2 regions of the Bradyrhizobium sp. CCBAU 53415 genome follow, and region 1 is predicted to be linked to the other one. Evidence: riboswitches for the same ligand, from Rfam matches in the RefSeq annotation. Region 1 holds a riboswitch; the other holds the start of a gene.
The links. Region 1 has a riboswitch for glycine ahead of XH87_RS05855 (D-amino acid dehydrogenase). Riboswitches for the same ligand answer to the same signal wherever they lie in the genome.
Positions count from the first base shown of each region.

Region 1 (3,408 bases):
CGTCATGCGCGCGATCAGGGCGATGTAGATGAAGGACAGTGCGCAGGTCGGCAGGATGATGCGCTCGAAGAACGGCCCGAAGCCGGCGCTGATGCTCTTAAAGCCCTGCACCGGAACCCAGCGCAGGTCGATGGCGAAGATCTGGATCAGGACATAGCCGACCACGAACACCGGCACCGAGAAGCCGAGCACGGACAGGCCCATCACGAAGCGATCGATCCAGGTGCCGTGCTTCCACGCCGCGATCACCCCCAAGGGAACGGCGACGATCACGGCGAGGATGATGGTCGACAACGCGATCGAGATCGAGGGCTCGACGCGCTGGCCGATCATCTTCATCACCGGCAGGTTGGAGATCAGCGAAGTCCCGAGATCGCCGTGTAGCAGCTTGTTCACCCAGGTGACGAACTGCACGATCAGCGGCTCGTTGAGGCCGAGCGAGGTGCGGATGCGCTCAAGCCGTTCCGGCGTCGCGTTGTCGCCGGCGAGAATCGCGGCGGGATCGCCTGGCGTCAGCCGCAGCAGCAGGAACACGAACAGCGCGACGACGCCCATCACGGGCACCGCGGCCAGAACGCGGCGAATAAGATAACCCAGCATGCACCTATCTCCGGCTACGGAACGTGTGGCGCCCCGAGGCGCCCGTGAACTCTGTCGTGTCTATCATGCCTATCGCTTGGGCTGGCAAGGCCGCCCGGAGACGGTGTCCTCTCGGGGGGGGCAAATTGTGTGCCAAGGGCTGCGCTGTCGCAAGAGGCCGGCATGTCCACGGTATCGACCACTCAGGATGCATGTCGCAGTTCACGCTCAACCCCAAGTGAAGGTGCCGACGGTGGCGCGTTGAGGCCGCGCCAGCCGTCGATGGTCTGGGCAATCATCTGCGCCGTCGCCGCCGACAGAGTCCAGCCGAGATGGCCGTGGCCGGTGTTGAAGAACACACCAGGTATCCGCCCTGCGCGCACGACCGGCATCATGTTCGGCATCATCGGGCGCAGCCCGGCCCAGGGCACGACGCGCGACGTTTCGACGGCGGGGAAGTTGCTGCGCACCCAGTCGATCAGCGGCTGCACGCGGTCGGCGCGGATGTCGCGATTGAAGTCATTGAACTCGGCGGTGCCGGCGACGCGAAAACGATCGACGCCGAGCCGGCTGGTGACGATCTTGGCGGCCTCGTCGAGCAGGCTCACCGTCGGGGTGGCGTTGCGGCTTTCGGCAGTGTCGAGCTGCACGGTGATCGAGTAGCCCTTGACCGGGTAGACGTTGACGCGCTCGTCGAGCAGGGCGGCGAAGTGACGGCTCGCAACGCCCGCGCAGACCACGACGCCGTCCGCGCTCAGTGCGCCGCGCGCGGCCGCCACACCATCGCTCGCGGCCAGATCGGCCCAGCCGATGACGAAGCCGCTGCCGGCACGTGCGATCGAATCGATATTGGCCTCGTGGATGAAGGTCGCGCCACGCCGCTTGCAGGCGTCCGCCAGCCCGCGGGTGAACTTGTGGATATCGCCGGTCGCATCCGACGGCGTGTAGAAGCCGCCATAATAGTCCTTGCGCAGTGTCGGCTCGATGCTGCGGATTTCCTCCGGCGTCACCGGGCGGCGCTCGAGGCCGCCTTCCTGCAGCAGCGCGTTGACGCGCAGGCCGGATTCGAAGCCGGCCTTGTCACGATAGATGTGGAGGATGCCGCGGCGTTCGAGATCGAAGTCGATTCCTTCGCGCGCCGCGATGTCGAACAGGTGCCTGCGCGCTTCGATCGCGAGCCGCGTGGTCTCGATGGTGTTGGCGCGGTAGTTGCCGATGTTGGCGACGAACTCGCTCATCCACGAATATTTGTGCCAGTTCGGCCGCGGGTTCATCAGCAGCGGCGCGTCGCGCCGGAACATCCAGCGCAGGCCCTTCAGGATCGTCGCAGTGCTGTTCCAGACTTCGGCGTTCGATGCGGAGAGCTGTCCGCCATTGGCGAAAGACGTCTCCATCGCGGCGTAGCGGTGCCTGTCGAGTACCGTCACCCTGTAGCCGCGTTCGAGCAGGGCATGGGCGGTCGTCACGCCGGTGATGCCGGCGCCGATGATGGCGATATGGGTCATGTCAGGTTCGGGGCTCCCGTGAGTTCGAGACGGCTGACCGCCGGCCAAAGGCCGTTGGCGGCGCCCCATCTGTCACGGTTACCTGAGAGCTTGATCCGCCGCGCACCTTGCGACGGACTATCCCCTTCGGTGGACGTCACGATCGCAGAATCGTGCCGTCTCTCTCCAGATCGTCCTGACGATACGGTCCTTTTGCCTGAGAGTTTCCGGGGCGGTTGCTCCGTCGGCGCCGCAGCGGAGGCCGAAAGCCTTCGTTGCGATCTCTCCCGCATCGTCGCGTGGACAGGCGGAGCAGTACGATACGCCTCATTTTTGGACAAGGCTAAATTTCGACCGCGACTGCCAACGCATTGTGCAGTGCAAAGCCCACCTCGTCGGCCCGGGGCGATGCGAAGCATCGAACCCGGGACCTCGAGATTCCGGGTTCGATGCTGTCGCATCGCCCCGGAATGACGAGTTCACTATTCCAGCGTGGCCAGCAACCCCGCCATCAGGCGCCCGCGCTCGACCAGGCTGTCCACCTCGATGAACTCCTCCAGGGTGTGGCCATTGCCGCCGCGCACGCCGAGGCCGTCGAGCGTCGGGATGCCCATTGCACCGGTGAAGTTACCGTCGGACCCGCCGCCGGAGCTTGCATGCGGTAATTCCGCGCCGAGAGATTTGGCGATGCCGCGCGCCTTTTCATACAGCGCCATGGTGCCGGCATCCGGCTCCCAGACCGGACGCGTCACGCCGCGCGTGACCTTGAAGGTGACGTCGTTGGTGGTACCCGACAGCGCCAGCATCCTCTCGACACCGCGGTCGAGATCGGCTTGACGCTTGGCCATGGACAGCGCTTCGCCGGTCGCGGTGGTGGCAACGCAATTGACCCACTGGCCGCCATGCACCACGCCGACCGAGAAGGTGCAGTCCTCCGTCGTCATCGCGTCGATCGCGAGAATCTGCCGCGCCATCTCGCGGATCGCCGAACGTCCCGCCGACAGCGTCGCGCCGGCGTGGCTCGGCCGGCCCGTCGCCTCGAGATTGAAGCGCGCGATGGCGTAGCGTCCGGTGGTGACGCCGTTGTCGGCGCGGCCGGGCTCGGGCACCAGCACGTATTTGTTGCGCGCGGCTTCCGCCTCGATGATATCGCGCGTGGAGGGCGTGCCGACTTCCTCATCCGGCGTGAACAGCACGGTGATCGGCAGCGGCGTCGTGAACGACGCGCGCGCGAGCTGTCGGATCGCTTCCAGCGAGAGATAGTTGCCGCCCTTCATGTCGTAGATGCCGGGGCCGTAGCACTTGTTGCCCTCGCGCCGCCATTTCAGCTTCTCGATGGTGCCGA
Region 1 is NZ_LBJF01000001.1:1,252,020-1,255,427, forward strand. Features, by position in the region: gene XH87_RS05850 (ABC transporter permease) at 1-600, opposite strand, end outside; gene XH87_RS05855 (D-amino acid dehydrogenase) at 783-2,084, opposite strand; glycine riboswitch at 2,152-2,255, opposite strand; glycine riboswitch at 2,259-2,363, opposite strand; gene XH87_RS05860 (M20/M25/M40 family metallo-hydrolase) at 2,546-3,408, opposite strand, start outside.

Region 2 (3,408 bases), 130 kb from region 1:
CCGGTGTCGCCGACCTGGCCGCCGGACTCCGCATAGAACGGCGTCTGGTTCAGCACGATCGCGCCCGTCTCGCCGGCCTTGAGGCCGGCGACTTCGTGGCCGTCCTTCACCAGCGCGGACACCACGCCTTCGGCGCTCTCGGTCTCGTAGCCCAGGAATTCGGTCGCCCCCAGCTTCTCGCGCAGCGGGAACCAGATCGCCTCGGAAGCAGCTTCGCCCGAGCCCTTCCAGGACTCGCGCGCCTTGGTCTTCTGGCGCTCCATCGCGTCGGTGAAGGCCGCCTGGTCGACGCCGATGCCGCGCGACTTCAGCGCGTCCTGCGTCAGATCCAGCGGGAAGCCGTAGGTGTCGTACAGCGTGAAGGCGACGTCGCCGTCGAACATGTCGCCCTTCTTTAAGGAAGCACTCTTCTCGTCGAGGATGGCGAGGCCCCGCGAAAGCGTCTTGCGGAAACGAGTCTCTTCCAGCCGCAGCGTTTCCTCGATCAGCTTTTCCGCGCGCATCAGCTCGGGATAGGCCTGGCCCATCTCGCGCACCAGCGCCCAGACCAGGCGATACATCAAGGGCTCCTTGGCCCCCAGCAGCTGCGCATGGCGCATGGCGCGGCGCATGATCCGGCGCAACACATAGCCGCGGCCCTCGTTCGAGGGCAGCACGCCGTCGGAGACGAGGAACGCCGAGGAACGCAGATGATCGGCGATGACACGGAACGAGGCGACGGTCTGCTCGCTCGGCCCGGCGCCGAGCGCGGACGCCGTCGCGTCGATCAGGTTGCGGAACAGGTCGGTCTCGAACACGCTCTCGACGCCCTGGAGGATGCAGGCCATGCGCTCCAGGCCCATGCCGGTGTCGATCGAGGGACGCGGCAGCGGCTGGCGCTCCTCCTTCGTCACCTGCTCGAACTGCATGAACACCAGATTCCAGAATTCGAGGAAGCGGTCGCCATCCTCTTCCGGCGAGCCCGGAGGCCCGCCCCAGATGTGCTCGCCGCGATCGATGAAGATCTCCGAGCACGGACCGCACGGGCCGGTGTCGCCCATCGCCCAGAAATTGTCCGATGTCGGAATGCGGATGATGCGATCGTCGGAGAAGCCGGCGATCTTCTTCCACAGTCCCGCCGCCTCGTCGTCGGTGTGGTAGACGGTGACGAGCAGCTTGTCCTTCTTCAGCCCGAACTCTTTGGTGATCAGCTTCCAGGCAAGCTCGATCGCGCGCTCCTTGAAATAGTCGCCGAACGAGAAGTTGCCGAGCATCTCGAAGAAGGTGAGATGGCGCGCGGTATAGCCGACATTGTCGAGGTCGTTGTGCTTGCCGCCGGCGCGCACGCATTTCTGCGAGGTGGTGGCGCGCTGGTAGGGCCGCTTCTCCACGCCGGTGAAGACGTTCTTGAACTGCACCATGCCGGCATTGGTGAACATCAACGTCGGATCGTTGCGCGGCACGAGTGGCGAGGACGGCACGATCTCGTGGCCGTTCTCGGCAAAGAAGTTCAGAAAGGTCGACCTGATCTCGTTGACGCCGCTCATGTTCATCCAATCGGGTGTGCTTGGACCCGCTTCCTGCCATTCGAACCGGACGTTAAGGCTGATATCTGCGGGCCAAAGCGCTTTTAGACAAGGCCAGCTTCGCTGTCCAGAAACTGTGCAGAGAGATCAGAGGCTTGCCGCAGGCGCGCAATCCCGTTGAAAGGCGCTAGTGCCGCGTTGACAGGCTTGGCCGCCCTGTGGTCTTTATCCATCCATATCGTACGGCCACATCGGGAGAGACCGGCTTCAGGCAGCCGGCGCCGAAGGAGCAACCGCCCCGGAAACTCTCAGGCAAAAGGACCGCGTGGCTTTGACGACATCTGGAAAGAGGCGCCGACGGGCTTAAGACCCGGGTGGCACCCGCCGACGGGATAATACTCTCAGGCACAGCGACAGATGGGGCTTCGACTGGTTGCCCCGGGGAATCGTCCCCGGGGAACCGCCGAGGGCCCCTGTGATGCCAGTACCCGACGACCAGAAATCTCTCCGACATACGCCCCTCCACGCCCTGCACGTGTCCCTCGGCGGCAAGATGGTGCCGTTCGCGGGCTATGACATGCCCGTGCAGTACCCCGCGGGCGTGCTGAAGGAGCACCTGCATACGCGAGCCGCCGCCGGCCTGTTCGACGTCTCGCATATGGGGCAGCTCGCGCTTCGGCCGAAGTCGGGCAAGGTCGAGGACGCCGCCCGCGCGCTGGAACGGCTGGTGCCGCAGGACATCGTGGCGATCGCACCTGGCCGGCAGCGCTACGCCCAGTTCACCAATGCGGAAGGCGGGATTCTCGACGATCTGATGGTCGCCAATTTCGGCGATCACCTGTTCCTGGTCGTCAACGCCGCCTGCAAGGAAGCGGACGAGGCGCATCTGCGCGCGCATCTCGCGGACGACTGCGTCATCGATTCTCTGGCCGACCGCGCGCTGATCGCGCTGCAGGGCCCGAAGGCGGAAGCGGCGCTGGCAAAATTATGTGCAGGAGCGTCGTCCATGACATTCATGGATGCCGGCCCGCAAGAGGTCGCCGGCATCAAATGCTTCGTCTCGCGCTCCGGCTACACCGGCGAGGACGGGTTCGAGATCTCGGTCCCCGCGGCCGATGCCGAACGGCTCGCGAGAACGCTGCTCGACAATCCCGACGTGCTGCCGATCGGCCTCGGGGCGCGCGACAGCCTGCGGCTGGAAGCCGGGCTCTGCCTCTACGGCCACGACATCGACACCGCGACCACGCCGGTCGAGGCCGCGCTGGAATGGTCCGTGCAGAAGAGCCGCCGCAGCGGTGGCGCGCGCGCCGGCGGTTTTCCCGGCGCTGAAAAGATCCTGGCTCATTTCGATCAGGGCGCCAGCCGCCGCCGCGTCGGCCTGCGCGCCGAAGGCCGCGCGCCGGTGCGCGAGGGCGCGCTGCTGTTTGCGGATCAGGCCGCCGGCGAGCCGATCGGCAAGGTCACCTCGGGCGGCTTCGGCCCGAGCCTGAATGCGCCGGTCGCGATGGGCTATGTGCCTGTGAGCCTGAGCGCGCTCGGCACGAAACTTTTCGCCGAAGTGCGTGGCCAGCGCTTGGCCATGCAGGTCTCCGCCATGCCCTTCGTCAAGAACACCTACAAACGCTGAGGACCTCGAAAATGACCACGACGCTGTACACCTCCGACCATGAATGGCTCGCGATCGACGGCGACGTCGCCACCGTCGGCATCACCGATTACGCCCAGCAGCAGCTCGGCGATGTCGTGTTCGTCGAATTGCCCAAGGTCGGCCGCGCCTTGAAGAAGGCCGAAGCCGCCGCCGTCGTGGAATCCGTGAAGGCGGCCTCCGACGTCTACGCGCCCGTTACGGGCGAGGTGGTCGAGAGCAACGAGGCGCTCGCGGCCGAGCCCGCGCTGGTGAACT
Region 2 is NZ_LBJF01000001.1:1,117,741-1,121,148, reverse strand. Features, by position in the region: gene alaS (alanine--tRNA ligase) at 1-1,526, opposite strand, end outside; glycine riboswitch at 1,748-1,839, shown strand; gene gcvT (glycine cleavage system aminomethyltransferase GcvT) at 1,984-3,132, shown strand; gene gcvH (glycine cleavage system protein GcvH) at 3,144-3,408, shown strand, end outside.
Region 2: linked by a shared signal. The riboswitch ahead of gcvT (glycine cleavage system aminomethyltransferase GcvT) and the one ahead of XH87_RS05855 (D-amino acid dehydrogenase) in region 1 are both predicted to bind glycine.